Regions from separate parts of the Polaromonas sp. P1_F4 genome, predicted to be linked through region 2. Evidence: predicted binding sites of a transcription regulator. Region 2 holds the regulator's gene; the other holds the start of a gene.
What was found. Region 2 encodes sigma-54, which starts transcription at its own class of promoters, with help from an activator protein. Its sites were predicted from a motif close to TGGCANGNAANCTGCTTT; they were not measured.

Region 1: AC1DYQ_RS04820 (formate/nitrite transporter family protein) is a predicted target of sigma-54. The motif match lies at 9,311-9,328, and genes of this name have one in related genera.

The regions. Positions count from the first base shown of each region.
Region 1 is NZ_JBFUBP010000001.1:1,006,945-1,022,469, forward strand. It holds gene AC1DYQ_RS04770 (alpha/beta hydrolase) at 76-987, opposite strand; gene AC1DYQ_RS04775 (EF-hand domain-containing protein) at 1,099-1,404, opposite strand; gene AC1DYQ_RS04780 (hypothetical protein) at 1,477-2,019, opposite strand; gene ompR (osmolarity response regulator transcription factor OmpR) at 2,299-3,048, shown strand; gene AC1DYQ_RS04790 (ATP-binding protein) at 3,059-4,384, shown strand; gene AC1DYQ_RS04795 (NADPH-dependent F420 reductase) at 4,515-5,147, opposite strand; gene AC1DYQ_RS04800 (LysR family transcriptional regulator) at 5,256-6,185, shown strand; gene AC1DYQ_RS04805 (ketopantoate reductase family protein) at 6,300-7,214, shown strand; gene AC1DYQ_RS04810 (GlxA family transcriptional regulator) at 7,227-8,207, opposite strand; gene AC1DYQ_RS04815 (dienelactone hydrolase family protein) at 8,335-9,153, shown strand; gene AC1DYQ_RS04820 (formate/nitrite transporter family protein) at 9,488-10,300, shown strand; gene AC1DYQ_RS04825 (bifunctional protein-serine/threonine kinase/phosphatase) at 10,364-12,109, shown strand; gene AC1DYQ_RS04830 (EVE domain-containing protein) at 12,232-12,699, opposite strand; gene AC1DYQ_RS04835 (metalloregulator ArsR/SmtB family transcription factor) at 12,853-13,176, shown strand; gene AC1DYQ_RS04840 (DUF2867 domain-containing protein) at 13,194-14,615, shown strand; gene AC1DYQ_RS04845 (hypothetical protein) at 14,675-15,525, opposite strand, start outside.
Region 2 is NZ_JBFUBP010000007.1:96,758-112,282, reverse strand. It holds gene AC1DYQ_RS15380 (THUMP domain-containing class I SAM-dependent RNA methyltransferase) at 1-850, opposite strand, end outside; gene AC1DYQ_RS15375 (RNA polymerase factor sigma-54) at 891-2,426, opposite strand; gene lptB (LPS export ABC transporter ATP-binding protein) at 2,573-3,364, opposite strand; gene lptA (lipopolysaccharide transport periplasmic protein LptA) at 3,379-4,005, opposite strand; gene AC1DYQ_RS15360 (thiol:disulfide interchange protein DsbA/DsbL) at 4,164-4,826, opposite strand; gene AC1DYQ_RS15355 (SPOR domain-containing protein) at 4,909-5,544, opposite strand; gene argS (arginine--tRNA ligase) at 5,587-7,272, opposite strand; gene AC1DYQ_RS15345 (PsiF family protein) at 7,408-7,704, shown strand; gene AC1DYQ_RS15340 (HTH-type transcriptional regulator ArgP) at 7,851-8,771, opposite strand; gene AC1DYQ_RS15335 (LysE/ArgO family amino acid transporter) at 8,868-9,509, shown strand; gene AC1DYQ_RS15330 (DUF2214 family protein) at 9,535-9,984, opposite strand; gene AC1DYQ_RS15325 (LysR family transcriptional regulator) at 10,003-10,935, opposite strand; gene AC1DYQ_RS15320 (shikimate dehydrogenase family protein) at 11,037-11,870, opposite strand; gene AC1DYQ_RS15315 (SDR family oxidoreductase) at 11,968-12,756, opposite strand; gene aroQ (type II 3-dehydroquinate dehydratase) at 12,778-13,227, opposite strand; gene AC1DYQ_RS15305 (Gfo/Idh/MocA family protein) at 13,297-14,349, opposite strand; gene AC1DYQ_RS15300 (TRAP transporter substrate-binding protein) at 14,432-15,439, opposite strand.

The sequences.
Region 1 (15,525 bases), on a different contig from region 2:
GCCTGATTCGCTATCAAATAAATAGCGTCTTGCGCCCGTTTACTGCGGGCTGCAGCCTGTATTTACTTAAATCCATCAGCGCGGCAGCAGCCCCGCCATAAAGCCGTCTACCGCATCGGTATACCCGCCGGGCAGGCCCAGCGTGGTGTTGACCTGTTCGTGCGTCAGGTCTTGCGGCAGCACGCTGGCCCGCACGCCTTTGGCCGTCACTTTCGCAGCAAAGTCACGCGACTGTGCGCAGGGGTCATCCGCCCGTTGTGTCGAGCAGACCAGCAGCATCGGCGTGGCGTCAGCCGCCAGCACGCTGGTGGGCGACACAGTGCGCCAGTAGGCCGGGTCAGTGCCAAATACGCGGTCATAAAACCGCATGTGCCGCGCTTTCATGATGCGCTCAAGGTCCAGCGCGGCGCTGTCAAGTGCCACAGTGCCTAGCCACAGCCTGGCGCCTGATGTATAGGCCAATGCCGGCGAGGCACCCAGCAGTGCCACCAGGTGTGCGCCCGCCGAATGCCCCATAAGAATGACCTTGGCCGGATCGCCACCCCACGAGGCGGCCATGGCCTGCGTCTTGGCCAGGGCACTGGCCACATCGCGCGCCTGCACCAGCGGGTCAACCTGCGGCGACAGGCGATAGCCCACCGACACCAGGATGTAGCCCTTCTGCTTGACCCACCAAGCCACCTTGTTGTCGGTCACGTTGGCCATCGCCTTGTTGCCCACCATCCAGGCACCGCCGTGCACCATGACGATGACCGGTGCGTTGGCTGCCGGCTGCTGCGGCAGGTAGGCATCCATGCGCTGGCGCGGGTCTGTGCCGTAGGCGATGTCGGGGATTTGCCGCACCCCGGCCGGTACGGTGGACCTGGCGGTTTTTCTCGCCAGGCGGCCGCTGTCCTGCTGGGCAGGTGCCGGCCCGGCGTAGAGAACCGCGGTGAGCACCAGCGCAAGCGTCGGCCAGTGCGTGAGGAGGCGAGGGGCAAGGAACATGTCATGGCTCCAGTGGTATTGCGGCGGGCAGGCCGGACAGCATATCCGGCCCGCCTCTGACCTTGTGCGTCAACGATGGGTCAGGCATTCGGGCTGCGCGATGCGTAGTCGTCAGCCGGCCGGTTTGCGCGAGCCTTTTTTCGATGCCACAAAGGTCTCGATGTCGGCCAGCGAGATGGTGCCTGCATGGCTGGCGTCGATGGCGTCAAAGTTCTTGTACACCTTGGGCATTTTTGCCTGCGCTTCTTCGCGGGTCAGCTTGCCGTCCTTGTTGGTGTCGGCCGCCTCAAAGCGCTTTTGCAATTCGGTGCGGGCTTTTTCCAGGCGGGCGGCATTGGGTGCCTGGGCATGGGCTGCGGTACCTAGTGCCAGCAGACCAATGATTGAAAGTGCGCGGAGGTTGAACGAGAGGGTCATGAGAGCGCTCCAAAAAATGAAAGTGAAGGTTGAAATTTTGAAAACCGGATTTGATAAAAGGCCCAGGCCCGTTTAGCGCGACGGGCAGCTCATCGCCGCGCCGGCAGCGTCATAGCAGGTCGTGCTGCGGGTGACGCCGGTGGCCTGGTTGTAGGAAGCTGTGCTTTGCACGCTGTTGCCGGTGGCGGCGCTGGTGGCCGTGGTGTTGCGGCTGGCGTTGACGGCGCCGTCGGCGGTTTTGCTGCTGCTGCCGCTGCTTTGCACGGTGCCTTTGGCGCCGGTGGCAGCAAACTCTCCGCTGCGTTGTGCCGAGCCGTCCGCGCTGCGGCTGGCCTGGCCGGTGCGCACGGCGGTGGCGCCGTTGGGGCCTGTGGTGGAGGCACTGCCCACGGTACTGGCATTGCCTTGCCCGTCGGCGGTGGTGCTGCGGTTGCGCACCCGTGTGCCGCCTTGCGGGCCCTGGCGGGTGACTGCCCTGGTGGCGGTGGCGCTGCCATCGGCATGGGTCCGCACCACGTGGCGGCTGGCCGCTTCGGCGGGGGTGGCAAAACCTGCGGCCAGCAGGGTGCATGTCAGGGCGGTGGTCAGGGCAGTGGCGGAAAGCATGGTTTTCATGGTGAACTCCTTGAAGGTTGACGTTGAACGGTGAAGCGTCTTGAGGTTCCGGCCGCATTGCAGCGCCGTGATGCCACTGTGGCCGCCAGATGTGAGCCAGGCATGGCTGCAGGCGGCATCTTGATGACAAGGCATGAGCAAATCCCGGCTTTGTCATCGTTTGTCATGATTTGCCGGGCGGGCGGCCTGACGCGGGCCGCTACCATGGGGCATCTTTCTTGCGGCGGGGTGTTTTCTTATGGTTGTTTCCAGCGTGCTTTTGCAGACAGGCCTTTCACGATGAGCGAGCCACTGGCCCGGGTCCTGGTGGTCGACGATGAGGCCGACCTGCGCAGCCTGCTGCAGCGTTACCTGAGCGATCAGGGTTACGCCGTGCGCACACTGGAAGACGCCAAAACCCTGGACACCCTGCTGGCGCGCGAGCGCTTCGACGTGCTGGTGCTCGATGTGATGATGCCGGGCGAAGACGGCCTGGCGGTGTGTCGCCGCCTGCGCGCGCAGGGTGAAACCATTCCCATCGTCATGCTGACCGCCCGCGGCGACCCGGTGGACCGCATCGTCGGGCTGGAAATGGGCGCTGACGACTACCTGCCCAAGCCCTTCAATCCCCGCGAGCTGCTGGCCCGCATCCAGGCGCTGGTGCGCCGGCAGCGCATGCTGGGCGCGCACAGCGGCCCGCTGCCCGGCCAGGGCACGGTGCAGTTTGGCGCCTTCACCCTGAAGCTGGAAGCACGCCGGCTGGAAAAAAACGGTGAAGACGTGCCGCTCACCACCGGTGAATTCAGTCTGCTGCAGGCGTTGGCCCTGCACCCCAACCGGCCGATGGGCCGCGACAGGCTGATTGAGCTGGCCTACGGCCGCGACCACGAAGCCACCGACCGCAGCATCGACGTGCAGGTCATGCGCCTGCGCAAGCTGATTGAGTCGGACCCTTCCCAGCCGGCGCACATCCAGACCGTGTGGGGTGTGGGTTATGTGTTTGTGCCGGAAGGCGGTGTGGCAAAAAACGGCAAGGCGGGCAAGCCGTGAGGCTATTTCCATGAAGCTGTTTCCGCGCAGCCTGTTCGGCCGCAATGTGCTGCTGATCGTGGTGCTCATTGTGGTCGGCCAGCTGGCCAGCGCGCTGCTGGTGCGCCAGCTGATCATCAAGCCGCGGCTGGCGCAGCTGTCGGTGGCGGTGGCGCGCAATGTCAGCTCCATCCGTGCCGGCCTGGCCGCCATGCCGCCCGCGCAGCGCGAGGCTTTTGTCGCGCAGTTCAACCGCCGCGCCATGCAGGGCATTGCCGATGACGACGAGGGTGACGGCCGCGGCGAACGCCGGCTGCTGAGCCGGCTTGAGCGCCGCTTCGTCAACGAAGCCTCGCGCGGCATTGCGCTGGAAGGCGAGGGCTCCGAAATCATCTGGCGGCGCGAAGCCGGTGGCAGCCTGGCGGTGCGGCTTCGCCTGGACGGCGCCGACCATTGGGTCAACCTGCCCGGCGTGCTGCCGGCGCGTGAATTCACCGGCGCCTGGGTCGTAACCTCGCTCGCCAGTGCCTTGCTGGCTTTACTGGGCGCGCTGCTGATTCACCGCTACCTGAACCAGCCCCTGCGCCGCGTGATGGCTTCGGCGCACATGCTGGCCGGCGGCACCAGCCCGCAGCCGCTGCCCGAAGACGGCCCCACGGAAATCGCCGACCTGAGCCGCAGCTTTAACCAGATGGTGCGCAGCCTGGCCCAGGCCGACGACGAGCGCACGCTGATGCTGGCCGGGGTGTCGCACGACCTGCGCACGCCGCTGACCAAACTTCGCCTGGGCATCGAGATCCTGCGCGACAAAGGTGATAAAGGCGACGATGAGTTGATGGCCCGAATGACACGCGGCGTGGAAGAAATGGACGCCATCATCAGCCAGTTCCTGGACTTTGCCCGCAGCACCGAAAGCGAAGCGCTGGCGCCGGTGGCGCTGGATGTGCTGGCGGCTGAGGTGGCGGCCGCCTCGGCCGGCCACGGCATGCCGGTGGCGCTACAGGGCGGCAACCCGCCGCCCGTACCCTTGCGCCCGCGTGCGATGCGCCGCGTGCTCACCAACCTGGTTGAAAACGCCTGGCGCCATGGCCTGCCGCCGGTCACGATGGCCACCGGGCTGCAAGGCGACTCGGTCTGGATAGCGGTGACAGACCACGGGGCCGGCATTGAGGCCGCGCAGGCTGAGGCTTTGAAGCAACCGTTTCGCCGCGCTGAAAGCACACGCACCGGCCCGCCCGGCGCCGGGCTGGGCCTGGCCATCGTGGACCGCATCGTGCGCGCGCATGGCGGCAAGTTTGAGCTGCTGCCTGCCGATGGCGGGGGCCTATGCGCCCGGATCACGCTGCCGGAGGCCTGAAAACACCCAAAAAGGCCTCAAAAGGCCCATTTTTAGCCATCAAAATAGGCTGAAAGCCAATAAGAACGGGCGCGAGCAGCTATTGATTTGATAGCGAAAGCCGCAGCCCCAAGGATTGCGGCTTTCGCGTTTAGCCGAGCTGCACCAAGTTAAGAAGTGCCAGCGGACCGCCGGGAAACTGCGTCATGCGGCCACCCACGGCCAGCGTACCCAGGTCGACGCCCGAGAACCCGAGCTGGCTGATCAGCGCGGCCACGGCGGCTTTGGCCTTGGCGTCGTTGCCCGAATAAAACAGCGCACGCGTTCCGCCGCCAGTCGCCGGGTCGGTTGACAGCAGCCGTGCCTCCAGGTGATTAAAGGCCTTCACCACGCGTGCGCCGGGCACCAGTTCGGCAAACACCTCGCTGGAAACGCGGCCGTTCAGATCGACCGCCTTGAGCGACGGTATTTCGACCGGGTTGTTGGCGTCAATGACGACGCGACCGCCAAAGCCCGGCAGGCCGGCCAGCGCGTCAGGAAGGCGCGCCCAGGTGACGGCGACCAGCACGATGTCTTTCGAGGCCGCTTCCTGGACGGTGCCGGCCTGGATGGTGGGGCCAATCTCGCGGACCAGGTCCTTGAGTGAGTTCGGGCCGCGGCTGTTGGACAGCGTGGCGTGGATGCCCTTGCCGGCCAGGGCCTTGGCGAATGACGCGCCGATGGCGCCGGCGCCGATGATTCCGATGCTGGGGGCGGCGGTGTTGGGGGTTGAGGGGGTAGACATAAATTCACTCCTTGGGTTGTTGATGGGGTGAATGATGGGTTTTTGATTGCCTTTTGATAAGTCGGTAATTGATTGAATTATCTTCAATCATTACTTTAAGATGGTGAAATGGAAACCCTGGCCAACCTTGAATCGTTTGTTCGCAGCGCCGAAGGCCGCAGCTTTTCAGAGGCTGCGCGGCGCCTGGCGCTGACGCCCGCCGCCGTGAGCCGCAACGTCGCCATGCTGGAGCGAAACCTGGGCGTGCGGCTGTTTCAGCGCTCGACCCGCAAACTCACGCTGACCGAAGCCGGCGAACGCTTCCTGGCTTCGATTGGCGGCAACCTCAACGCGCTGCAGTCCGCCATCTCAGCCGTTTCCAGCGACAGCGGCGACCCAGCGGGTTCGATCAAGGTCAGCATGTCGCCCACCTTCGGCGCCGAATACATCGTGCCCCTGCTGCCGGCCTTTCTGGCCCGCTATCCGCTAATTCGCCCCGACTGGCACTTCGAGAACCGGCCGGTCGACCTGATCGCCGAAGGGTATGACGCGGCCATTGGTGGGGGCTTTGAGTTGTCGCCGGGCGTGGTGTCTCGCGCCTTGGCCCCGATCCACCTGGTCGCTGTGGCATCGCCTGCCTACATGGCCGCCCACCAGGCCCCAGCCGACCCTGCGGGCCTGGCAGTGCTCAACGGCATCGCCCTGCGATCCAGCGCAACGGGCCGGGTGCGCCAGTGGGTCATGCGCGATGGGGCGGGAGTGGAAGTTCCGGCAAGCCTCACCGAGTCGGTGGTCGTGAACGACCCGACGGCCATGCGCGCCGCAGCGCTGCTGGGCCTGGGCGTGGCGCTTCTGGGCGTGCCCGACGTACTGCCCGCGCTGGAACGCGGTGAACTCGTCAGGGTGCTGCCGCAGTGGTATGTCGATGCCGGCGCGATCTCGATTTATTACGCCACGCGCAGCCAGATGCCTGCCAAGACGCGGGTGTTTATCGATTTTGTGGTCGAGGCTTTTGAGCGCGACCAGCTGGCCCGGCGTTTTACCGGCGGCCCGGGCTAAGTGGCCCGGTCGCCAGCAGGGGCGGCAGACTTCACCCACAATTCCTTTTTACGTTTCCTCTTCCGTTTCTGTTTCTGTTTCCGTATCTGCATCTCATCGAAGGCAAAGACCCCCATGACCCAATCCCTCAAAGTCGCCGTGATGGGCGCAGGCGCCGTTGGTTGTTATTACGGCGGCATGCTGGCCCGTGCGGGACGTGACGTGACGCTGGTCGCCCGGCCCCGGCATGCTGACGCCATCCAGAGTGACGGCCTGCACATGGAAACCCGCACTTTCGACGAACACGTGCGCCTGGCCGCCAGCAGCGAACCCACCGCCGTGCAGGGCGCCGACCTGGTGCTGTTCTGCGTGAAATCCACCGACACCGAAGCTGCGGGCGCATTGATCCGGCCGCACCTGGCACCGGATGCGCTGGTGCTGTGCCTGCAAAACGGCGTGGACAACGCCGACCGCCTGCGCACCGTGCTGCCGCAGCACGCCGTGGCGGCCGCCGTGGTGTACGTGGCCACCGAAATGGCCGGCCCCGGCCACGTCAGGCACCACGGCCGCGGCGAGCTGGTGATTGAGCCGGCCAGCCGGAGCGAGGCCGTGGCCCAGGCCTTCATCGCAGCCGGTGTGCCGGTTGAAATCTCCAGCAACGTGCGCGGCGCGTTGTGGGCCAAGCTCATCCTCAACTGCGCCTACAACGCCGTCTCGGCCATCGCGCAGCTGCCGTACGGCAAAACCGTGCAAGGCGAGGGCGTGAAAGACGTCATGCGCGACGTGGTGGCCGAATGCCTGGCCGTGGCAGAAGCCGAAGGCGTGCAGGTGCAGGGCGACATGCACCTGGCCGTGGACAAACTGGCCGGCAGCATGCCCAACCAGTTGTCATCTACCGCACAAGACCTGGCGCGCGGCAAACCCACCGAAATCGACTACCTCAACGGGCTGGTCGTCAGGCGTGGTGAAGCCCTGGGTGTGGCCACGCCGGCGAACCGGGTGCTGTGGTCGCTGGTGAAGCTGATGGAGTCCAGGCAGGCCCTCGCCTGAATCGCCGGGCTCTCAAGCTCTTAACCCCGCCGCCCGGTACCGACTCGGGTTGGCGCCCGCCGCCTTGTGCATCATGCGCCGGAGCGCCGTGGCATCTTCGTAGCCCACTTGCTCGGCCACGCGTTCGATGGTCATCCGGCTGGACTCAATCAGCATCCGCGCGCGATTGAGCCGAACGCTTTGCACCAGCGCCATCGTGCTCTTGCCCGTGGCCTCGCGTACGTGACGCGACAGCGTCCGCTGCGACATCGCGAATTCGTTTGCCAGTGCCTCCACGCTGGGTGGGCTGGGCAGGGCAGACTCGATCCGCGCCACCAGGCGGGCCACCAGTGCGTTGCCGCTGGAGAGCATGGCTGGCACCACAAAAGGCGCTTGCGCCTGCCGGCCGTCGATCAGCAAGATGCGACCCACAGCTTCGGTCAGGGCTACCCCGAACTGCTCGCGCAGCAGGTGAAGCATCAGGTCGGTTTGCGCAAAGGCGGCGCCTGCGGTGCTCACCGGGCCGTCGGCGCACACCATCCGGTCGGCATTGACGGTACAGGCCGGCTCCCGCCTTCGAAGCTCCGGCGCCAGCCACCATGAGGTAGTGACCCGGCGCCCGGCCAGCACACCGGCCGCCTGGAGCAAAAAAACCGCCGAGCACGACGCCGCAACACGGCCACCGTGCGCAGCATGCGCGGCGACGGCCTGAATCACGCGTTGCGCGTCTGCGGTGGCCAAGCCGGTGTCGAGGGCCTGCGGGTTGTCCAGGCCCAGGCCCGGCACGATCCAGGTGGAGGGATCAGGCCGGTAGCGTTTGGGCAGGGCTGCGGTATCGATGTAAAGGCCTGAACTCAACCGTACCTGGCCGCCTGAAGCTGACAACACACGCCAGGTGGGGCGCGCCAGCTTCATGCGCGGCGCGAGGGCAGACGCGGCCTGCAGGATATCGAGTGTGGCCGCCACGCCGGTGGCAAAGGTGCCCGGCAGCAGCAGGAGGGTGAAATCTCGCATTGGCTGAAAAGGCCTTAAACATGTCGAAATAGACACTGGGAGTTTACGCGCGTACGGTGCCAAATTCATCTCTTCCATGAATTCCACGGACGCCATTCCTCCCACCGTTCGCAAAGCAAGGACACCGATGACAACGCGCAAGCTGACCGAAGACGACTCCCTCGAGGATTTCATCCAACGTGAGATCACGTTGGATAGCGTTACCAAAAACGTCTACCTGATGGGCAAGGGCCCGGCCGTGATCGTCATGACCGAGATGCCCGGCATCAGCCCGCACGTGGCGCGCTTCAGCCGTTGGGTGCGCGACGCGGGTTTTACCGTCTACATGCCGTCGCTCTTTGGCCGCGACGGCGCCGTGCCGCGTGCCGATGAAGGCGCGGCCATCTTTCAGCGCGCCTGTGTCAGCGCCGAGTTCCGCGCGTTCGCGTCCAACCAGGCCAGCCCGGCCACGCAGTGGCTGCGGGCACTGGCAAGGCTGGCGCATGACGAGTGCGGTGGCCCCGGCGTGGGCGCCATCGGCATGTGCTGGACGGGTAATTTCGCCCTCACGATGATGCTGGAGCCCGCCATGCTGGCGCCGGTGCTGTGCCAGCCGTCGCTGCCGCTCAATGACCCGGCCGGCATCGAAATGTCGCCTGCGGACATCAAGGCCGTCCGCCAGCGGCTGGACCGCGAGAACCTCACGGTGCTGGCCTATCGGTTTGAAGGCGACAGCTTTTGCAGGGCCCAGCGCTTTGCGGCCTATGCCGCGGCGCTGGGCGACCGCTTTGTGGGCCGCGTACTGACCGACGGCGCCGCCAACCCCGACGTGCCGCCGTTCTTTGCGGCGCACGTGAAGACGCCGCACAGCGTGGTCACCGCCCACCTGATCGACGAGGCGGGCCAGCCTACGCTGGCCGCGCGTGACGAGATCCTGGCGTTCTTTGCGCAGCGGCTTGCGCCTTAGCGCCTGTATCCGGCAGTGGCCTAGCTGGCACCAAAATATTTAAAGATGGACACCCTGATGCACAAATTTGGGGCAGTCACTCCCTTCGCAGTGCCAAAACGACGGGTAAAAGCGTCGCTAAAGCGTCGGCAAGCCCGGATTCGCGGTGTTTTGTTAGCGGCACGGTATGTGCTTGCATCCCTCGGGTCAGGCTAACGAAGGCCTGCGCAGGGTGCAGCGAGTTTCGCGGTGCCCATCGATCTGAATGGATAACGTCGTCCACTTCGGTCTTCAAATCTTTTTGAAGATCTCGAAGTGGATTTTTTTTTGGCAAAACAGGACTTAGAGGGATCGTATGGCTTATTTAGTGCCTTCGGAATTTGTGACCAAGATGGTGGATGCGGGTGAATCCAAAATCTTCATGTCGACGCGGGACACCGTTATCCGGGCCTACATGGCCGGCGCCATCCTGGCCCTGGCGGCCTGGTTCGCCGTCACCATCAACGTGCAAACCGGCCAGCCCCTGCTGGGCGCCGTGCTGTTCCCGGTGGGTTTTGTCATGTTGTACCTATTCGGCTTCGACTTGCTCACGGGCGTGTTCGTGCTGTGCCCGCTGGCGCTGATCGACAAACGCCCGGGCGTTACGGTCAAGGGCGTTCTGCGCAACTGGGGCCTGGTGTTCGTCGGCAACTTCGCGGGCGCCTTCACGGTGGCGGTGATGATGGCCATCTACGTCACCAACGGCTTCTCGACCGAGCCCAGCGCCGTGGGCAAGGCTATCGGCATCGTGGGCGAGAGCCGCACGCTGGGCTACCAGAAATACGGTGCCAACGGCATGCTCACATTGTTTGTACGCGGCATGCTGTGCAACTGGATGGTGTCGGCCGGCGTGGTGGGTGCGATGATCTCCACCCAGGTCAGCGGCAAGGTGATCGCGATGTGGATGCCCATCATGCTGTTCTTCTACATGGTGTTCGAGCACTCGATCGTGAACATGTTCCTGTTCCCGTCCGGCCTGCTGCTGGGCGCGCACTTCACCATCATGGACTACCTGATCTGGAACGAGATCCCGACGGTGCTGGGCAACCTGGTGGGAGGCCTGGCCTTCACCGGCTTGACGCTGTATGCCACGCACATTAAAACCGGACCATCACGCTCCTTTAAATAATCTGCCTCAAAAACAAAGGCCCTCGCGCACCTTGCATGCGCGAGGGCTTTGCCGGTACCCCACATGTCCAGTGAACTGAAGATATCGGCAGGTCAGTATTCGGACAAGGGCCGCAAGGAAACCAACCAGGATTTCCACGGTATCTATGTGCCGAAAGAGCCGCAACTGAGCGCCAAGGGCATCGCCATTGCGCTGGCCGACGGCATCAGCAGCAGCGCTGTCAGCGATGTGGCCAGCCAGTACGCCGTGACCGGTTTCCTCGAAGACTATTACTGCACCTCGGAAGCCTGGTCGGTCAAGACATCGGCCGAGCGGATCTTGAGCGCCACCAACTCCTGGCTGCATGCGCAGACGCAGAAGAGCCAGTACCGCTACGACAAAGACAAGGGCTATGTGTGCACGCTGAGCGCCATGGTCATCAAGTCGACCACCGCGCATATTTTTCATGTTGGTGATTCACGCATTTACCGTTTGCGCGGCAAGGTGCTGGAACAACTGACCAGCGACCATCGTGTGTGGATTTCGCAGGGCCAAAGCTATCTCGGCCGCGCGCTGGGCTTCAAGCCGCAGCTTGAAATCGACTACCAGACCCAGCAGGTGGAGCAGGGCGACATCTTCTTGCTGGCCACCGACGGCGTGTACGAACATGTCAGCGAATACGACATGGCCGGCCTCATCCACATCTGTGCCGACGAGCCCGGTGGGCTTGATATGGCGGCCAAATCCATCGTTGAAAAAGCCTTGGAGCGGGGCAGCGGCGACAACCTCACGGCACAGATTGTCCGCGTCGATGAGCTGCCCAACGGGCAGGCCGGCGAGTTGCTCCAGCAGCTGTCGGGCCTGCCGCTTCCGCCCATCCTGGAGGCCAGGACGCAGTTTGACGGCTATACCATCATCCGCGAAGTGCACGGCAGCAGCCGCAGCCATATTTACCTGGCCACCGACAACGAAACGGGCGCGCTCGTCATCCTCAAAACACCGTCGATAGATTTGGGCGGCGACCCGGCCTACCTTGAAAGGTTTTTGACGGAAGAGTGGATTGCCCGGCGCATCAACAGCGCGCATGTGCTGAAGCCTTATGTGCCGACCCGAAAGCGTCACTATGTGTATGTGGCCACCGAATACATCGACGGGCAGACGCTGAGCCAGTGGATGATTGACAACCCCCAGCCCGGGCTTGAAGCCGTGCGCGGGCTGGTGGAGCAAATCGCCAAAGGCCTGCGCGCGTTTCACCGGCTGGAGATGCTGCACCAGGACCTGCGGCCCGAGAACGTCATGATCGACAAGACCGGCACGGCGAAAATCATTGACTTTGGATCAACCCGCGTAGCCAGCCTGATGGAAGCAGATGCGCCCGGCGGGCACAACGACATCCTGGGCACGGCCCAGTATTCGGCGCCGGAGTATTTTGTGGGCGAGGGCGGCACCACGCGCTCTGACCTGTTCTCGCTCGGCGTCATCACCTACCAGATGCTGACCGGCAAGCTGCCCTACGGCGCCGAAGTGGCCAAATGCCGGACCCGGGCCGCGCAAAGCAAGCTGCGCTATGACTCAGTGCTGTACGAAGACCGTGACATACCCGCATGGATAGACGGCGTGCTGCGCAAGGCCGTTCACCCCGACCCCGCCAAGCGCTATGGCGAGCTGTCGGAGTTCTTGTACGACCTGCGCCACCCCAACCAGTCATTCCTGGACAAGACCCGCCCGGCTTTGCTCGAGCGCAACCCGGTGGCGTTCTGGCGGGGTGTTTCCCTCATCCTGGCTGTGGTCGTGGTGGTGCTGGTGGCGCTGAAGTCCGCTGGCGGGTAGCCAAAAAGCTGCCAAATCGATATAAAAAATGGCTGCAGGCCAGTAGCGGCGGGCGCAAGCAGCTATGGTTTTGATAGTCAAGCTGTCACCCCGCGACGTTGCGCAGGGCAGGCCAGCAGCGTTCAGGACTTGCCCAGCAGCTTGGTAATCACCCGCCAATGCTGCGGCTCCACCGGCGTGATGGAGAGCCGGTTGCCCTTGCGCAGGATGATCAGGTCTTCCAGCTCTTTGTGAGCCCGCAGCTCAGGCAGCGTCAGGTTGCGTGTCTTCTTCAGCACCTTCACATCTACCAACTGCCAGCGCGGCTCTTCGCGTTTGGACTTGGCGTCGTAGTAATGCGACTTCGGGTCGAACTGCGTCGGGTCAGGGTAGGGTGTAGACGCCACCTCTGCGAGGCCGACAATGCCCGGCTCGGCACAGCTCGAGTGGTAGAACAGCACGCCATCGCCGACTTGCATCCCGTCACGCATGAAGTTGCGCGCCTGGTAGTTGCGTACGCCGACCCAGGGGACTGTCGAATTTTCGGCTGCGAGCGCGTCGTCGACCGAGCATTCTTCGGGTTCGGATTTCATGAGCCAGAAGCTTGTCATGGGAGAGGCCTTGATGCCTGAGGTTGGGACGGAGCAAAGCTTAGCGGATCGACGGGGCAAAGAAAAGCGCCGGCCTCAAACCAGAAGCCCAGAAGCAGCTTGACAGCACGGAATATCTTGAATAAAGTTATTAACAAATAAGTTAATACATCAATGCCTGCATCCCTTGACAAAATATTTGAAGCGCTCGCCTCGGGGCCCAGGCGCCAAATCCTGGCCTACCTCACCGAGAAAGAACTCAGCACCACTGAGCTGGCCGAGCGCTTTGCCATGAGCACGCCGGCCGTTTCTCGCCACCTGTCGGTGCTTGAAAACGCCGGCCTGGTGACCAGCGAGCGCAGCGGCCAGTTTGTGCTCTACAAGCTCAACGGTGACAGCCTCGTAAACAGCCTCACGGGTTATGCATTCGAACTATGCCCGGTGGCGCGTCCCCTGAAGCGGGAACGCGTCGCTGCCAAAACACAAAAAGCCAGGTAACAAGGAGAGAGGGACTCATGCTGAATCTCACACAGGTGATTGAAACGTTTCCGTCGGTTCGTATTCCATCCGAATCGGGCGGTTTGGCCGTCGAGGTGTCCTTGATTGCCCAGATCGGCCATGGCGCCGGCAATCATCTGTTTGCCAGCGTGGCATCCAGGCAGCGGCAGCACGGCGCGTTTGTCGATGAGCTGGACGAGCCATCGGCCAAACTGGGCGGGACCAATTTTGCCAAAGGTGACGCTACCTCGCTGTATTCATTTGTCGTGGGGCCCAAGGGCCATCCGTTTCACCGCCATGCAGGGCACCGCATCTTCACGGCGGTGTCGGGCAGCGGTGGAGCCCAGTTGCGCTTTTCCAGCGCGTCGGAACAACAAATCCAGGAAGACCCGCAAAACTTCATCCGCGCCCTGCGTTTTGTGAACATCCCGCCTGACTGCATGTTCACTGTGCGCTTTGGCGGAGAAACCTGGCACCAGTTTTCTCCGCTCTCGCGTAATTCTTTGCACCCTGTATTTTTTGCGTTGTCTTGCCATACCAATGAACTGGGCGGCAATTTGTCGGAGTCTTTGAAACAGGAGGTGCTGACCAATAAGGCGAGCATCCCATCATTGACGGAGTTGCTGCCGGACGAGGTGAAAGCGTTGCTTCAGGCCAAGGACTTCAAGGCTGATACCGTGCCGACCACGACTTTGTCGCTGGATGCTCCGCCCGGAACATTCCACCGGGTGGTATGCAACACTGTGCGCAGCGGCGCAGGTGTGATGCGAGGTTTGTGGGGTTCGTGGAAAGGGGCGTCGGGCTTTCTGTCACATGGCGGATCCGCCCGAAGCGTGAAGGAGCTCAGCAGCCCGCCACTCGATTCGCTGCTGCTTCAGCAACTGACCGAACTGCGCGTCCATCATGAAGACACTTTTCGCTTGCGCGTGACCGGTACCAACTTTGGGCACACCAGCGCCACGAATTTGCTCGCCACGGTCCTGGAGGGCTTTTTGCTTAACGCGCCCAGCGGTGTGTCCAATCTGATGGCGCTGCGCAATGTTCTGGTTAAACCCCTGGGCCTGCGTACATCGCCATTGGGCTGCCCTGTGTCTTCGCTGTTGTCGCCGGACACCAGCAACCTGTTTGCCAATCGCTACCCGGTGCTTGGCCAAACCATTAATGCAGCCGATACCAAAGCGCAAGTCATTCTGGGCGCCAATGACAAACATCTGCTGTTCAGGTCCTGTGTCAGCGTGGAAATCGTCGACAAGCATCATGTGGATGTGATGCTGGGTACGCGGGTTCATTGCAAGAATGCCTTTGGCCGCTTTTACATGGCGGCCATTGACTATGTGCATCGCCACTACGTCACACCCACGATGCTGCGGCTGGCTGTGGAATATGCGGTGGTTCAGGAAAAAGAGTCGGTTGTACCCGCCAAACTGGTAACGGCCTGAGAGATCAACTCAGGAACGTTGTTTTGGCAGTCGCAACTTTGTCACCACCTCGCAGCAGCTCACGCCAGCAGAAGCAGCAGCAGGCATATCAGCATCACCCCCATCTCGAGCCATTCCTGACTCGTCATGCTGAGCATGCGGCGGACCGTCAGCGTCACCACGGGAACCAGCAAGACGAGGCCTATCCAGCGGTCTAGCGGCATGAGGCAGACGCGCGCCAGCGCCCAAAGCCAGGCAGCATGCGCCAGGAAGCCCCAGAACTCGGCCCGGCTTGTTCTTGCGGTGAAGTTCAGCGCACGGCGCCAGCCGGTAGCCACGGCCTGCCACCATTCCATCTCCTCGTCGTCCAGCACCTTGTGCAGGGCGTGCAGGGCCACCACGCCCAGCACCACCGGCCCGACGAAGCCCGCCCCCAAGGCAAGGCCGAGATACAGGGGATGGTCGTAACCCGTGCCGCCACCGCCCAGTTTCACAGTGGCCAGCACCCACGCGCCGCCTACCAGCAGCACCGAGACAACGGCAACCACGCCCTCCGGCACGCCCGCGCTACGCGCCGCGCGGCCGCCGGCAAACAGGCCGAGCGCCAACACGGTGGCGCCGAGGAAGGTCGCCAGCAATGTGGCGGTCGCCTTCCATCCGTGATGCGGCGCAGCCGTCAAACTGCCCGACTCGGGTGGCTCCAGTGCGGTTTTGGCAGGAGACCACTGGCGGTACTTCTCATGCCGGGCCTTCATCAGGCGCTGGCTCCAGCTGACAGCTTGCGGCGCCGCATGCGAGAACGCCAATTCCATGTGGTACAGCCGCTGCTGGCTGTCCAGCTCGTGCGGCACGACCACGGTTTGCAGGCCCGCCTTGCCGTTGGCGGCCAGCAGCGCGGGCACCTGCTCGCGCCAATACCCGGGCACTGGAG
Region 2 (15,525 bases):
TGGCTACGCCGGCACGCTCGGCATTGCGTTCGGCGAAATCGACCATGCGGAAGGACACGTCGCTGCCGAACACCGGCGCGGTGGGTTCGGTGATGGCGGCTTCGGCCTGGTCCAGCAGGCCATCCCACACATGGCCCTGGAAGGGCAAGTATTTCTGGAAGGCAAAGCGTCGGTTGATGCCGGGCGCAATGTTGCAGGCGATTTGCGCGGCTTCAATCGCGATGGTGCCCGAGCCGCAGCAGGGGTCATAGAGCGGCACGCCTTCTTTACAGAGCTGATCCCAGCCGCTGGCGGCAATCATGGCGGCGGCCAGGGTTTCTTTCAGCGGGGCATCACCCTTGTCTTCGCGCCAGCCGCGCTTGAATAGTGGCTCGCCCGAGGTGTCGATATAAACCGTGACGGTGTCCGTCGTCAGGTGCACGTAGACGCGCACGTCGGGCCAGCGCGTGTCGACGCTGGGCCGCACGTCGTCGAACTTGGCGCGAAAGCGGTCGGCGATCGCGTCCTTGATCTTCAGCGCCGCGAAGTTCAGGCTTTGCAGCGGACTGTGCTGGGCGGTGATCTCGACCTTGAAGGTCTGCTTGGGCGTGAACCAGATTTCCCAGGCCACATTGGCGGCAGCGTTGTAGAGGTCTTGTTCGCTGCGGTACTGGTTGTGCTGCAGCTCGATCAGCACACGCTGCGCCAGGCGGCTGTGCAGGTTGAGCTGCAGCGCGTCGCGCCACGAAGCCTGCAGCTGCACGCCGGCGCGCCAGGCTTTGCCGTCGATCCCGGTGACACGCTTGACCTCGGTGGCCAGCAGGGTTTCGACGCCTGCGGCGCACGGTAAAAACAATTGGAGTTGATTCATGACTGACTTTGAGGGACGGGCAGCGCGGCCTGGTTGGCGGCTAGAGTGATTTGCGCAGGTTGGCGGGCGCGATGCGGAGCGCCTCGCGGTACTTGGCCACGGTGCGGCGTGCGCATTCAATGCCCTGCTCCTTGAGCATTTCGGAAATCTGGTTGTCGCTGAGCGGCTTCTTGAGGCTTTCTGACGAGACAAATTGTTTGATGAGCGCGCGCACCGCTGTGCTGGAAGCATTGCCGCCGGTTTCGGTGCCGAGCGCGGAACCGAAGAAATACTTGAGCTCGAAAGTGCCGAAAGGGGTGCCCATGTACTTGGCCGTGGTCACGCGTGAGATGGTGGATTCGTGCAGGCCCAGTTCGTCGGCAATTTCGCGCAGCACCAGCGGGCGCATGGCGAGTTCGCCGTGCGTGAAGAAGTTTTTCTGCCGCTCCACGATGGCGCTGCTCACGCGCAGGATGGTGTCAAAGCGCTGCTGGATGTTCTTGATGAACCAGCGGGCCTCCTGCAGGCGCTGCTGCAGCGCCTGGCCGCCCTGGCCCTTGTGCTGCTTGAGGGCATTGGCATAAATGTCGTGCACGCGCAGGCGCGGCATGACGTCGCCATTGAGCGAAACCTTGAAGCCCCGGCCCGATTTGATGACGATGACGTCGGGCACGATCAGGTTGCGCTCCACGTTTACAAAGCGGCGTCCGGGCTTGGGGTCGAGCCGGCCTATCACCGTGATCGCACCCTTGATGGCGGCTTCGGTGAAACCGCACAGGTGAGACAGGCGCTTGACGTCGCGCTTGGCCAGCAGCTCCATCGGTTGCTTGCACATGGCAATGGCGGCGCGGGTTTCCTCGCAGTCCTTGCAGTCCAGCAGCTGCAGACTCAGGCATTCCGCCAGGTTGCGCGCACCGACACCGGCAGGCTCCATGTGGTGCAGCAGCTTGAGCGCCATCGCAAAACGCTGCTCCAGCTCTTCCGCCTGCGCCATGTCATCTTTTGCTAGACCGGCCGCGAGCGACGCCAGGCTGTCTTCAAGGTAGCCGTCGTCGTTGAGCGATTCAATGAGGAAGTGCAGCGCGGCGCGGTCTTCTTCCGACAGGCGCAAGCTCAGCGATTGCCGGTGCAGGTGGTCCTGCAGCGACTCATGGCTGCCCGTGAGGTCGGAGGCCTCGGCTTCGCTCTCTTCATTGTTGTTCTTGCGCGCCGGTGCGTCACTTCCCCACTCGCTGTCGTCGGGCGCGGTTTCTACCGTGCCATCGCCTTCCCAGCTTTCCTCGAGCTTGGGCTCCGCACTGACTTCTGCGTCATTCGGGGTTGCAGCACTGGTCTCGTCGGCGCCGCCAGCTATCGAATCCGTAGCAGATTCAAACTCGCGGCTGTCCTGGCTGACCGGCGTGTTGATGTGCTCCAGCCCAAACTCTTCGCGCACCGCCGTCTCTTCCGACACTTCCAGGAACGGGTTTTCGTCGAGCATCTGCTCGACCTCCTGGCTCAGCTCAAGCGTCGACAGCTGCAACAGCCGGATCGACTGCTGTAGTTGAGGTGTCAGCGCAAGATGCTGCGAGACGCGTAATGACAGACCTTGTTTCACTGGACTTTCAAACTTGCGGAAGGTTGAGGCGATACGTCTTTAACCAGCGGGCGCCGCGGAACTGGCTTTGCCAGGCCGCAGGCGCCGTCCCTGGAGGGGGAGAGGGAGCTACACGAAGTGAGCGACAACAGGGGGGAGCCATCTTCTTACATCTTGAAGTGCTCGCCCAGGTAGACGCGGCGCACATCGGCGTTGTTCACGATTTCGGAAGGCGTACCCTGGGCCAGCACGTGGCCGTCGCTGATGATGTAGGCGTGGTCGCAAATGCCAAGTGTTTCACGCACGTTGTGGTCGGTGATCAGCACGCCGATGCCGCGCGATTTGAGGAAGCCGATGATGCGCTGGATTTCGATCACGGCAATGGGGTCGATACCGGCAAAGGGCTCATCCAGCAGGATGAAGCGCGGCTGGGTTGCCAGCGCCCGCGCGATTTCGACCCGGCGGCGTTCACCGCCGGAAAGCGCCGGCGCCGGTGAATTGCGCAAATGATCTACCCGCAAATCCTGCAGCAGCGCGTCGAGCCGCGACTCGATGTCTGCGCGCCCAAGCGGTTTTCCGGCTTTATTGAGCTGCAGCTCCAGCACAGCACGCACGTTTTCTTCCACCGTGAGCTTGCGGAAAATCGACGCTTCCTGCGGCAGGTAGCTCAGGCCCAGGCGGGCACGCAGGTGAATCGGCATGTGCTCGACCGATTCGCCGTCAATGGAAATTTCGCCTGCATCGGCGCGCACCAGGCCCACGATCATGTAGAACGAGGTCGTTTTGCCGGCACCGTTGGGGCCCAGCAGGCCCACGACTTCGCCTTTTTGCACGGACAGCGAAACGTCCTGCACCACCTTGCGGCTGCCGTACGATTTTTGCAGACCTTGCGCAACAAGGCGACTGGGGGTCAAGGCAGGAGCGGCCGGGGCCGCTGAAGTGTCAGTCACCACATCCATCTGTGCAGGTCTTTCTAGTTCTTTTCATTGCCCAGCGTCGTGCTGGGGCGCAGAACCGGGGCGGGGCCTGCGGGCGGCGCCGCGACGGGTGTCGAGGCTGTCGCGCGGGGTGACAGCATGGCGCGAACCCGCCCCGTGGGGTTGCTGGCCGTGCGGTTTTGCGCCCCCCCATCCACGGTGAAGACGTCGGTGTTGTTGTCGTAAACGATCAGGCTGCCGGTGGTTTCGTCCACCAGGGTGGCGCCGTTGTAGCGGCGCACCACCGCCCGCTTGATGAACTTCACCAGGTCGGCACGGCTGTCATATTCAATGCGTTCGCCTTCGCCTTCGATGTATTCGTCTACGCCGTCACGCTTTTTCCGGTAAAACGCCAGCTTGCCGGGCGCCGCGACGGACACCGCCTGCTGGTAGCCCTCGGGATCCTGCATGACGTCAACGCGCTCGCCGCGCACGATGGTCGTGCCCTTGGTAATCACCACATTGCCGGTAAAAACGCTGGTTTGCTTCAGGTCGTCATAACGCAGGGCATCTGCCTCCGCGTTCATGGGTTTGTCCCGATCAGCTTTTTCGGCAGCGGCCGGGAAAGCCGACCCCAGCGCCAGGATGACCGGCAGGATGAGGGAAAAAATGGGGTGTTTCATAAGGCACGAATCTTGCTGCTTGGTGTTGGGTCATTGTAGCCACGCCAGCTGCGGGAATGGCTTACTCCGAAAAAGTAGGGGCATAAAAGCCATAAAAAAACCCGCCGTGCAAAGGGCGGGTTTTGGAAAAGCAGGCGCCGACCTGGCTTTGCCGGGCCTTACTTTTTGGCGTTGCGGGACTGCCCAACCAGGTAATCGGTAACCTGCAGCGCCCGTGCCATGGTCTGGGTCAGGGAGCCTGTGGTGTAGTAACGTCCTGCGATACCCAGTGCGGGAACGCCGTCAACCTTGTACAGGTCCTGAAGTTGCGTCGCTTTGCGTGCTTTGGTCGTCACCGAAAAGGAGTTGTACATCTCCGCAAACTTGGCCTTGTTGAGGCCCTGTTTTTCAGCCCAGGCAATCACCGCATCGGCGGTATTGAGCGGCTGTTTTTCTACGTGAATGGCGTTAAACACCTTTTTATGCAGTTCTTCGACCTTGCCCATGGCCTCGAGCACGTAATAAAGGCGCTGCTGGGGTTCAAAGTCTGGACGGAAGGACACGGGCACGCGCCTGAGCGTGACGTCTTTCGGCAACTGCTTGGCCCAGGCTTCGAGCTGGGGCTCAAAGGCGTGGCAGTGCGGGCAGCTGTACCAGAAGAACTCCACGACTTCAACCCGGCCTGCGGGTGCCTCGGTCGGAACGGGCTTGTCCAGTGTCAGGTAATCAACACCTTCCTTGAAGGCGTTGGCCTGGGCGCGTGCCGCGGTAGACAGCGTCGTGCCGCCCAAGGTAGCAGCAGCCATGGAGGCGGCAGAAAGCGAAAACTCACGGCGTTGCATCAAATTTTTCTCCTGAATGACGGTAATACTCGTACGGGTTGGTACAGCGGCCGCTGAAAAAGTTCAGTCGCCCCGCAAAGTGTCAGCGCTGGACCCTGACCAGGGCCGTTTCTATCGAGTTGTTGTCCAGGCGCTCCTTGGCTTTGTCGGCGTCTTCCTTTTTGTCGAAAGGCCCGAGGCGTACGCGGTAGACGGTGCGGCCGGCTTGTTCGCGCTCGGTCACTTTGGCCTGCATGCCCAGCAGCAACAGCTTGGCGCGTTGCTGTTCGGCGTCTTCCGGCGTGCGAAAGGCACCGGCCTGAATGAAATAGCTGAAGGGATCCGCTCCTGGAGCGGACGACAGGCCTTCGACCTTGGCCTTTGCCAGATCGCCCAGCGGATCGGCAGGCGCTGCTGGTTTGGCCACTTTGGCCGGCGCCGAAGCGGCGGCCTTGGGGGCGGGCCCGGCGGAGGGGTCGGGTACCGGAACACCAGGCACTTCAACTGCGGCCGGAGGCGGCGGCTTGGGCTGGTTCTTGCCGGCCAGCGGGGCGTTCGGGTTCCAGTCCTTGTTTTTCTTGGCTTCCGCAGCGTCGCTGTCGGGGTTGCGTGCCTGGCTCTTGTTCATGAACGGAACCGGCACCTTGGTGATGTAAACCGCCACCGCCAGCGCCGCGCCCAATCCGATCAGCGCGCCAATGATCAACCCCAGCAGGGTTCCGCCTCGTTGTGTATTCATACCTTGCCCACGTTCATTGCCTTGTCCTGAAATTCGCATGGTTTACATCTTGCGCGGGGCGCTCACGCCCAGCACTGCGAGGCCATTGTGCAACACCTGAGCGGTCGCGGCGACCAGCGCCAGGCGGGCAAGCTTCACAGCTTCGTCGTCCACCAGGATGCGCTCGGCATCGTAATAGCTGTGATAGCTTGCCGCCAGTTCCCGCAGGTAAAAAGCCACATCGTGTGGTGCAAATCCGTCAGCCGCATTGGTCAGCATGTCGGGGTACTTGGCCAGCAGCAGCATCAATGACTGCGCCTGCGGGCTCTCCAGCGCCGAGAGGTCGACAGCTTTGAGGCTTGCTTCGTCGCCACCCTGGCCGGCCCAGGTGGTGAGGATGGAGCAAATGCGCGCATGCGCGTACTGCACGTAGTACACCGGATTTTCGTTGTTCTTGGCCAGCGCCAGGTCGATGTCGAAGATGTATTCGGTGTCGGGCTTGCGGCTGAGCAGAAAGAAACGCACCGCGTCGGCGCTGGTCCATTCGATCAGGTCGCGCAGGGTGACATAGCTGCCGGCGCGCTTGGAGATCTTGACCTCTTCGCCGTTGCGCACCACGCGCACCATGGTGTGCAGGACGTAGTCGGGGTAGCCTTGCGGAATGCCTTCGCCAGCGGCCTGCAAGCCGGCGCGCACGCGGGCGATGGTGCCGTGGTGGTCCATGCCCTGAATGTTGATGGCCTTGCCGAAGCCGCGCTCCCATTTGGCGAGGTGGTAGGCCACGTCCGGTACAAAGTAGGTGTAGCTGCCGTCGCTCTTTTTCATCACGCGGTCTTTGTCGTCGCCGTAATCAGTCGACTTCAGCCACAGCGCGCCGTCCTGCTCGTAGGTCTTGCCGGCGTCCTTCAGCCTGGTCACGGCGCTGTCGACACGGCCCGAGCTGTACAGGCTGGACTCGAGGTAGTAGTTGTCGAACCTGACCGAGAAAGCCTTGAGATCCAGGTCCTGCTCGTGGCGCAGGTAGGCCACGGCGAACTGGCGGATCGAATCGATGTCTTCCACGTTGCCCGAAGCGGTGTATTCGCGGTCGTCAGACTTGACGGTCTTTTTGGCCAGGAAGTCAGCGGCGATGTCGGCGATGTAGTCGCCGTTGTAGGCCGGCTCAGGCCAGCCGGCATCACCGGGTTTGATGCCTTTGGCTCGTGCCTGCGTGCTGGTGGCCAGGGTCTGGATCTGCACGCCCGCGTCGTTGTAATAGAACTCGCGCCAGACTTTCGCGCCCTGAGTGGCGAACAGGTTGCAGATCGCATCGCCCAGCGCGGCCTGCCGGCCGTGGCCCACATGCAGAGGGCCGGTCGGGTTGGCCGAGACGAACTCGACGATCATCTTGCGTGCCGGGTCGGCCGGCTGCACGCCGAACTGCGCGCCGGCGGCCAGCACTTCGCGCACGGTCTCCTGCTTGGCGGCGGGCTTGAGGCGGATGTTGATGAAACCGGGGCCGGCGATTTCGATGGCGTCTACCCAGCGCTCAAACGCGGGCTTCTTGAGCAGGTTGGCGCGCAGGTTCTCGGCCACCTGGCGCGGGTTGAGCTTGAGCGGCTTGGCCAGTTGCATGGCAGCCGTGCAGGCGAAGTCGCCATGGGCCGCCACTTTGGGGGATTCAAAGGCAGCTTTGTCGCCTGCGCCGGGGGAAAGTTCTTCCAGCCCCGCAGCCAGGGCCGCGAGCAGGTCTTTTTTAATCGAGAGCATGGGCTGATTTTACGTTTAAGCCATGCGCCGTCCGGAGCCGGTAAATGCCCGGTCATCGAATTTGCCCGGCACGGCGTTATGTGTTGGAATTCCAGCCGGAACTCAAACCTGATTCCCCAACCCAATGGAGCCACCATGAAAAAGCTGTTATCCCTGATCGCCGCCGTTTTTGCCGTCTCGATGGCCTTGTCTCCGGTGGCTCACGCCGCGGACGCTCCAGCCAAAACCGCGCAGCAAACCAAAATGGGTGCCTGCAACAAGGACGCTGAAGGCAAGAAGGGCGACGAACGCAAGGCATTCATGAAAGAGTGTCTCAGCGCCAAGAAAGAAGCGCCAACGCAGCAAACCAAAATGAAAACCTGCAACGTCGACGCCAAGGGCAAAAAAGGCGACGAACGCAAAGCCTTCATGAAAGAGTGCCTGAGCAAGTAGCCAGTCGCATCAAACAGAACCAGCCCGCCATGGATGTTATGGCGGGCTTTTTTTGCGCCAAACTTCTTTGCGAATGCTATTAATTCAGTAGCTGCTTGCGCCCGTCCACAAAGCGCAAGCGGCACTTTTTTCTCATAAACGCACCGTCACACCTGCAGTAGCTGCTCTTGCGCCGCCTGCTTGACCGCTTGCGTCAATCGCTGTGCCGCAGCGGGTTCACGTGCCCAGTGCTGCCAGTACAGCCGCACGTCGACCGTGCTGCCCGGCAGCACCTCCTGCAGCGGCGGCTTACGGGCGCGCGCGGCCAGCAACAGGTCGGGCACCATGCCCCAGCCCATGCCAAGCTCCAGCGCAAGCTCGAACGCATCCACCGCCGGCACGAAGTGGCGCGGGTACAGCGCGTCGCGCAGCCCGAAATGCTGTTCAAGAAAAGTATCCTGCAGCGCGTCCTTGCGGTTGAAGATCACGGCAGGGCTGGCCAGCAGGCGATGGGCCAGCCGGTTCGGTGCGGCCTTGCCACCCGCCGCGGGCTCGTTCCACTGCGCCACCAGTGCGGGCGAGGCCATGCAGCGGTAACGCATCACGCCCAGCGGTTCAGCCACGCAGCCCCTCATGGCCTGCGCCAATGCAGTCACGCAGCCCGTGACATCTCCGCTTTTCAGGGCTTCGTGGGTGTGGTCCTGATCGTCCACCACGACATCGAGCAGCAGGCCGTGAGTGTGCAGGGCTGAGGCCACGCCCGGCAAGAACCACGTGCTCAGGGAGTCGGCGTTCACCGCCACGCTGAGGCTTTGCAGGCGCGCGGGCTTTCCCCCGCCCTGCAGCCCGGCCAGCAGGTCGCCTTCCATGAGGCGAACCTGCCGGGTGTGCCCGAGCAAAGCCTGGCCGGCCGACGTGGCGCGTACCTGTTTGCCGCGCACCAGGAGCCGCTGCCCCAGTGCGTTTTCAAGTGACTTGATGCGCAGGGACACGGCAGCCAGCGTCAGGCTCAGGGCCTTGGCGGCTTCGCCGAAACTGCCGTGCTCGATCACGGCGGCCAGTGCTTCGAGTTGTCGGGCGTCGAGCATGTTGTTAGGCGCCTATTAAATCAATTAATAATTGACTAAAGCTAGTTTTAGTTAATTCTATTTAACTATTATGAGCCCTGGCACACACTTGCGGCCATGAACCCGCTCACCGCCCCCGCTTTTCTGACCGGCATGGTCCTCAGTCTCTCGCTCATCATGGCCATAGGCCCGCAGAACGCCCACGTGATCCGCATGGGCCTGCTGCGCCAGCATCTCTGGCTCACCGTCGCCGTCTGTGTGCTGACCGATGTGGCCCTGATCGCCGCAGGCGTTGCTGGCCTCGCGCAACTGGGCGGTCTTTCCGACAAGCTGCTGGGCGCCATGACCGGCGCGGGCGCGCTGGTGCTGCTGGTGTATGGCGCCCAGGCCATGCGGCGTTTTCTGCAGCCTGCGCACGCGTCTGCCCGGAACCCCGATATGGCCGGCGCAGAGGCCATGCCGCGCCGCAAGGCCATCGGGCTGGCACTGGCGCTGTCGTGGCTCAACCCCCATGCATGGCTGGACACAGCCGTGGTCATCGGCACCGCATCACTGGCTTACGCCCGGCCGGACAACGCCGTGTTCGGCCTGGGCGCCATCACGGGTTCATTGCTGTGGTTTACCGGCCTGGGTGTGGCGCTGTGGTGCGTGGGGCGCAGGCTCAACACGCCAGCCATATGGCGCGCCATGGACCTATTGGTGGCGCTGATGATGTGGGGCACCGCCTTCTGGCTGGTGCATGGCCTGTTTTCAGCCTGACGCCGGCTGCAGCACTGGCGTGCGCCTAACCAAAGCCGCGGGCCAGAAAGACGGCGGCCAGCGGAATGAAGGGCAGTATGTGCGCCTGCACCATCACCAGCCGCCGCGCTTGTTTGACTTCCAGTGCATCGGGCAGGGCGCCGCTGGCGCGCAGCTCGCGGCGCCAGCGCAAAAACATCATGGTGGGCTTGATGGAAATCAGCCCGATCGCCAGGAACATGACGAGCTTGACGTACAGCAAGGGGTTGTGGGCGTACCAGGCTGCGCCCTTGCTGCCCAGAAACACGCGCGCCAGGCCGGTCAGGAACACCGCGCCGGCCGAGATGCCGTAGACCATGTCGATCTTGCCGAGTCTCTCGATCACGGCGGCGTTCAGCCACTCGGTGCGGCACAGTGCCGCCTCACTCGCCAGAAAAACCACCATGGTGAGAATCGCCAGCAGGTGGGCATAGGCCAAAAGAGATTCGAGAACCATCGTCGGGATCCTTTCCAGTCAGGGTTTTGTGGTGGTGGTGGCTGGCGACGAGCACCAGAACTCCGGTTGGCTGTAATGGTGCTTCAGAAAATCCAGCCAAAGGCGAACCCGCAGCGGCAAGTGCTTGCGTTGCGGAAATACGGCGTAAATACCGTTGGGCGGCGCGGCAAAATCCTCCAGCACCGCCACTAGCTGGCCGGCGGCAATTTCCGCCTCGACCTCCCAGGTGCTGCGCCAGGCAATGCCATAGCCTCCGAGGCACCAGTCATGCAGGACCTGGCCGTCCGAGCAGTCGAGCGGCCCGCCCGGCTTGAGGTGGATTACTTCCCCTTCGACCCGAAACGCCCAGCCCCGCGTTTGCGAGGCGTCGCTGGACAGCGTCAGGCAGTCAAATTTCGCCAGCTCGCTGGGGTGCTGGGGCGTGCCGTGGCGAGCCAGGTAGGCCGGCGTGGCGACGCACAGGCGGCGGTTGTCGGCCATGCGCACACTCACCAGCGAAGAGTCCGGCATGTCGCCGACGCGCACTGCGCAATCAAAACCCTCGCCGGCCAGGTCGACCACCCGATCGCTCAGGTTCAGCGAGATCGTGACATCGGCATGTACTTCGCGAAAGCGTGTGACCAGTGGCGCCACATGGCGGCGGCCAAAGCCGGCAGGCGCTGTGATGCGCAAGTGCCCGCTGGCCTTGACGCCGCCGGCCGACACGCTGGCTTCGGCGTTGGCAAAATCAATCAGCAGGCGTTGGCAGTCTTCAAGAAAGGCGCTGCCTTCATGTGTCAATGTGATGCGCCGGGTGGTGCGCACCAACAGCTTGACGCCCAGGCGGCCTTCCAGCGCATCAAGCCTGCGCCCCATGATGGCCGGCGCCACGCCTTCGGCGTTCGCGGCAGCGGTCAGGCTGCCGCGCGTCGCAACCGACACGAAGGATTCAAGCTGCTTGAGTTTGTCCATGCTGGATTATGTCCATGAACGTCTGAAATCAGACGTTTTTAGCATTGATTCCAACACTTCCCGCTCCAAGGCGCACGGTGCACGCGCCTTCCTGCACTTTTTTAATAACTCAGCCGGGCCACCGACCGCAAGACGTCCGGTGTGGTGGTCGGCAGGCCAAAAAACTCGAGGTAGGCCGGGATCTGCTCGAACAGCATGTCGGACCCCACTTGCACCGTACAGCCACGCGCCTTGGCCGCCGCCAGAAACGCGGTCATTTCCGACTTCATGACCACTTCGCCCACGAAGCTGGAGGCGGCGATGCGCGAGACATCCATGGGCAGCGGATCGCCTTCGTTCATGCCCATGGGCGTGGCATTGACGACGAGGTCGTAGCCTGCCGGGTCACTGGACCCGGTGGAGAGTTCCAGTGCCGCGTAGTGCTGACGCAGCCGCCCTGCCAGGGCCTGCGCTGAGTCTGCATTGACGTCGCACAATCCCAGCGCGCGCGCGCCAGCCTTGGCCAGTGAAGCGGCAATGGCCGAGCCCACGCCGCCGCTGCCGACGACCAGGGCACGTTTGCCGCGCGGATCAAAGCCCTTGCGCTGCACGCCGCGCACAAAACCTTCCCCATCGAACATGTCACCCACGAGCTTGCCGTTCGCGTCACGCTTGACGGCATTGCAGGCGCCGGCGATGCGTACCGTGGTTGTGGCTTCGTCCAGCAAATCGACTGTCGTGACCTTGTGCGGCATGGTGATCAGCGCGCCGCGGAAATTCTCCAGGCAAGACACCGACCGCAGAAAGGCCGGGTAGTCTTCGGCTTTGCAACCCATGGGCACGACCACCGCGTTCACCCCTGCCTGTTCAAAGTAGGGGTTGTAGATCATCGGCGCCTTGAACGAATGTGTCGGGTAGCCGATGTGGGCGATGAGTTCGGTATGGCCGTTGATCATGGAACTTCCAGAAATTTGCAGTTAAACCGCTGTTGAAAATAACGCCGAAGGATCAGTGCTGACGGTCATTCACCGGCAACAAAGATGCCTTTGGCGATCAATACAGGCCAGGGGTGCCACCGCCGTCCACAGCGATGGCCGTACCTTGAATGTGGCGGGCACTCTCCGAACACAGGAATATCGCAAGTGCGGCGACATCCTCGGGCGTACCCAGCCGGCTGAGTCCTTCGCGCGCGATTTGTGCCTGTCGTTCTTCTTCGACGGGCTTTCCACTTGCGGCTGCACGCTGCTGAAACAGTTGCGCTACACGGCCTGTTTCAGTCAAGCCCGGAAGAATGGCGTTGACATTGACGCCGTCCCGCTTTCCAAGCCCGGACAGGCCCTTGGTGAAGTTGTGCATCGCAGCGTTGACCGACCCACCGATCAGGAAGCCCGGGTCGGGCGTACGGGCAGCGCCGCCAATGATGTTGACAACGTGCCCGCCCGCAGTTTTCAACATCGGCCAGAACAGGCGGCACAGGTTCACGCAGCCGAAGAACTTCAATGCAAAGCCGTCATGCCATGCGTCCTCCGGAAGGTCCAGAAACGCACCGGCGCGCGTGGCACCCGCGGAATTGACCAACACGTCACAGCGCCCAAATTTTTCGGCCACCAGGGTGAACACCGCTTTGCAACCTTCTGCGCCTCGAAGATCCGCAGCACATATCTGAGGGCGGATTGCTCCGGCACTGGCAATCGCGTCCGCGGCAGTCTTCAGGTTCTCAATGGAGGATGCTGCCAAAACGGTTTGCGCACCGCGTGCGGCAAACGCAGCGGCGATGCCATGGCCAATGCCGCGGCTGGCACCACTTATAACGATGACTTTTCCAGCGAACTCCTGCGACATGGCCGCTCTCTTTCTGATGATTTACGAAACCCTTGCAGCGTTGATCGCCGAAACAGCCGCGCGCAATGCCAGAAGGTAGCTGTCTGCGCCAAAGCCGCAGATCTGCCCCTTGACGATTTCGGCGAACACCGACACATGGCGGAAAGGCTCGCGGGCGTGGATGTTCGACATGTGGAGCTCGACAACCGGCACGGTGAGGATGGCCAGCGCGTCGCGGATGCCGTAGCTGTAATGCGTCCAGGCACCGGCGTTGATCAGCACGGCATCGACCTTGTCGGTAAATGCCTGGTGGATCCGTTCGCACATGTCACATTCGCTGTTGGTCTGGAAATGTTCCACCTCGGCGCCGAGCTCCCGACCCAAAGCCTGCAGGCTGATATTGATTTCATCCAGCGTGATGGTGCCGTACTGCGCCGGGTCGCGTTTGCCGAACATGTTGTGGTTGATGCCGTGAAGCATGAGCACTTTCATGGTGATTTCTTTCCTGGTTGTTGACGTTGTTTGTCGTGGTTTGATTTGTAGGTGGGAGGGTCGAGCTGCTTAAACAACGGGCAACTCGATCACCTGGCCGGTCTGGGCGGCCTGGGCAATGGCCTCGGTGATGCGCAGGTTCAGCAGGCCGTCGCGGGCGCTGACCAGCGGCGGTGCTTCACCACGAATGACGGCGCCGAAGTGCTCCAGCTGGTGCTTGAGCGGATCGTCGCGCACCATGTCGGCCACGCTCTCGTCAAATGGCTTCCACCAGGAACGGTCTTCCGGCCTGGGGTAGGTTTTCAGGCGCATGGTCGGAACCGACAGGCTTCCGTTGGTGCCGGAAATGACGTAACAGTCTTCGTCGCCATAGCTTGGGTAGGCCTTGTTTTCCTGGGAGGTTTGCTCCCAGCTGCGCGCGCAGGCGGCGGTATCCGACAGCATGAAGCTGCCCAGCGCGCCGCTGGCAAAGCGCAGGTTGATGGCCACCGTGTCTTCCACCGGAAAGCCGCGCGTGGCGTTCGAGGAGAAAGCCTGCACGGCCACAATGTCGCCGCACAACATACGCAGGTTATGCACCTCGTGAATCATGTTCAGGAGGATGGGGCCACCGCCGATCTCGCGGCGCCATGGCGCGTCTTCATAGTAGCGGTCGGGCTTGAAGAATGCGGCGCTGCCCATCACGGCGACCAGCTTGCCGAGTTTTCCCGAATCAACGATTTCTTTCGCTTTGGCCATGATGGGGCTGTGCGCGCGATGGTGGCCGATCAGTACCTTGGCGCCCGTTTCAGCGACCGCCTTGACCAGTTGTTCACCTTCGGCAAGCGTGGGCGCGATGGGCTTTTCCAGCAGGATGGGCACACCGGCCTTGATGCACTGCAGGGCCTGCGGCACGTGCAGCTGGTTCGGCGTTGCAAGGATCACGCCGTCGGGGCGGTCCTTGCTGAGCAGCTCATCCAGCGATGGGTACAGCGGAACGCCCGCCCTGGCGGCGATAGCCTTTGCCGCCGGCGCAGGATCGACAATGGCCGAAAGGATGCAGGTTGGGCTCTCTTGAGCCACATCCATGTGGGCGAGACCGATGTAGCCGGCCCCTGCGACAGCGATGCGGATTTTGCTCATGAAGGAAAGATACCCGGAACCGGAATGAAAGAACAGGCCGGCCCGGCGCTCCGGTGCGCTGGGCCGGCCGGGGCGTGAAATCTTATTTGCGCAGTTTGGCGAGCTCTGCCTGCAGTGCGCCGACCACATCGGCACCCACGATGGCCGAGTGCTTCTCGATCACGGGCTTCATCTTCTCGCGGAATTTGGCCATTTCTGCGGGGCTGAATTCGCTGACCTGCATGCCGTTCTTCTTCAGGTTTTCGAGCGCGGTGCCGGACTGTTCACGCGAGGCCTTGCGCTGGTACGCAGCAGCTTCGGCGGCCGCATCCGAGAATATTTTTTTCTCATCATTGCTCAGGGTGTCCCACAGCTTTTTGCTGACGATGACGGTTTGCGGGTTGTACTGGTGGTTGGTCACCGCCAGGTACTTTTGCACTTCGTAGAACTTGTTCGCGTTGATGACCGTGAACGGGTTTTCATGGCCGTCAATGGCTTTTTGTTCCATCGCGGCATAAACCTCGGGAAAAGCCATGGGCGTCGGGTTGGCGCCCAGGGCGGTCACCCAGTCGATGTTGATGGCATTGGGAATCACGCGCAGTTTCAGGCCGGCAATGTCGTCCACCTTGGTGATGAGGCGCTTGCTGTTGGTGATGTTGCGAAAGCCGAGTTCCCAGTAGGCCAGCCCATGGATGTTTTTGGCATCGAGCTTGGTGAGCATCATTTTCCCGAAGGGCCCGTCCACCACGGCATCGGCTTCCTGCGAGCTTGCAAACATGAACGGAAAATCGAAAACGGCAAATTCCTTGGCCTGGCTGGCCAGGATGCCGGAATTCATCACCACCATTTCAAGCGTGCCGCCTTGCAGCGCGGAGATGTTCGGCGCGTCACCGCCCAGCACACCGCCGGGGAAGAGGTTGACCTTGATCTTGCCGCCCGATTTCGCTGCCACGGTTTCAGCGAATTTTTTCATGCCCAGCACAATCGGATGGCCATCCGGGTTCTGCGTGGCGAACTTGACGGTGCGTTCCTTGATGTCCTGGGCTGAGGCCATGCCGAAGGCCGCCAGGGCGACGGTGGCGAGGACGGATTTGATAAACAGGCGTTTCATGGTTGTCTCCGGTTTTTTGAGGGGATGAGGTGTCACGGTACGCTTTGACGTGGCTGCCGGCCGTGGCGTACCCAGCACGCCCGGCA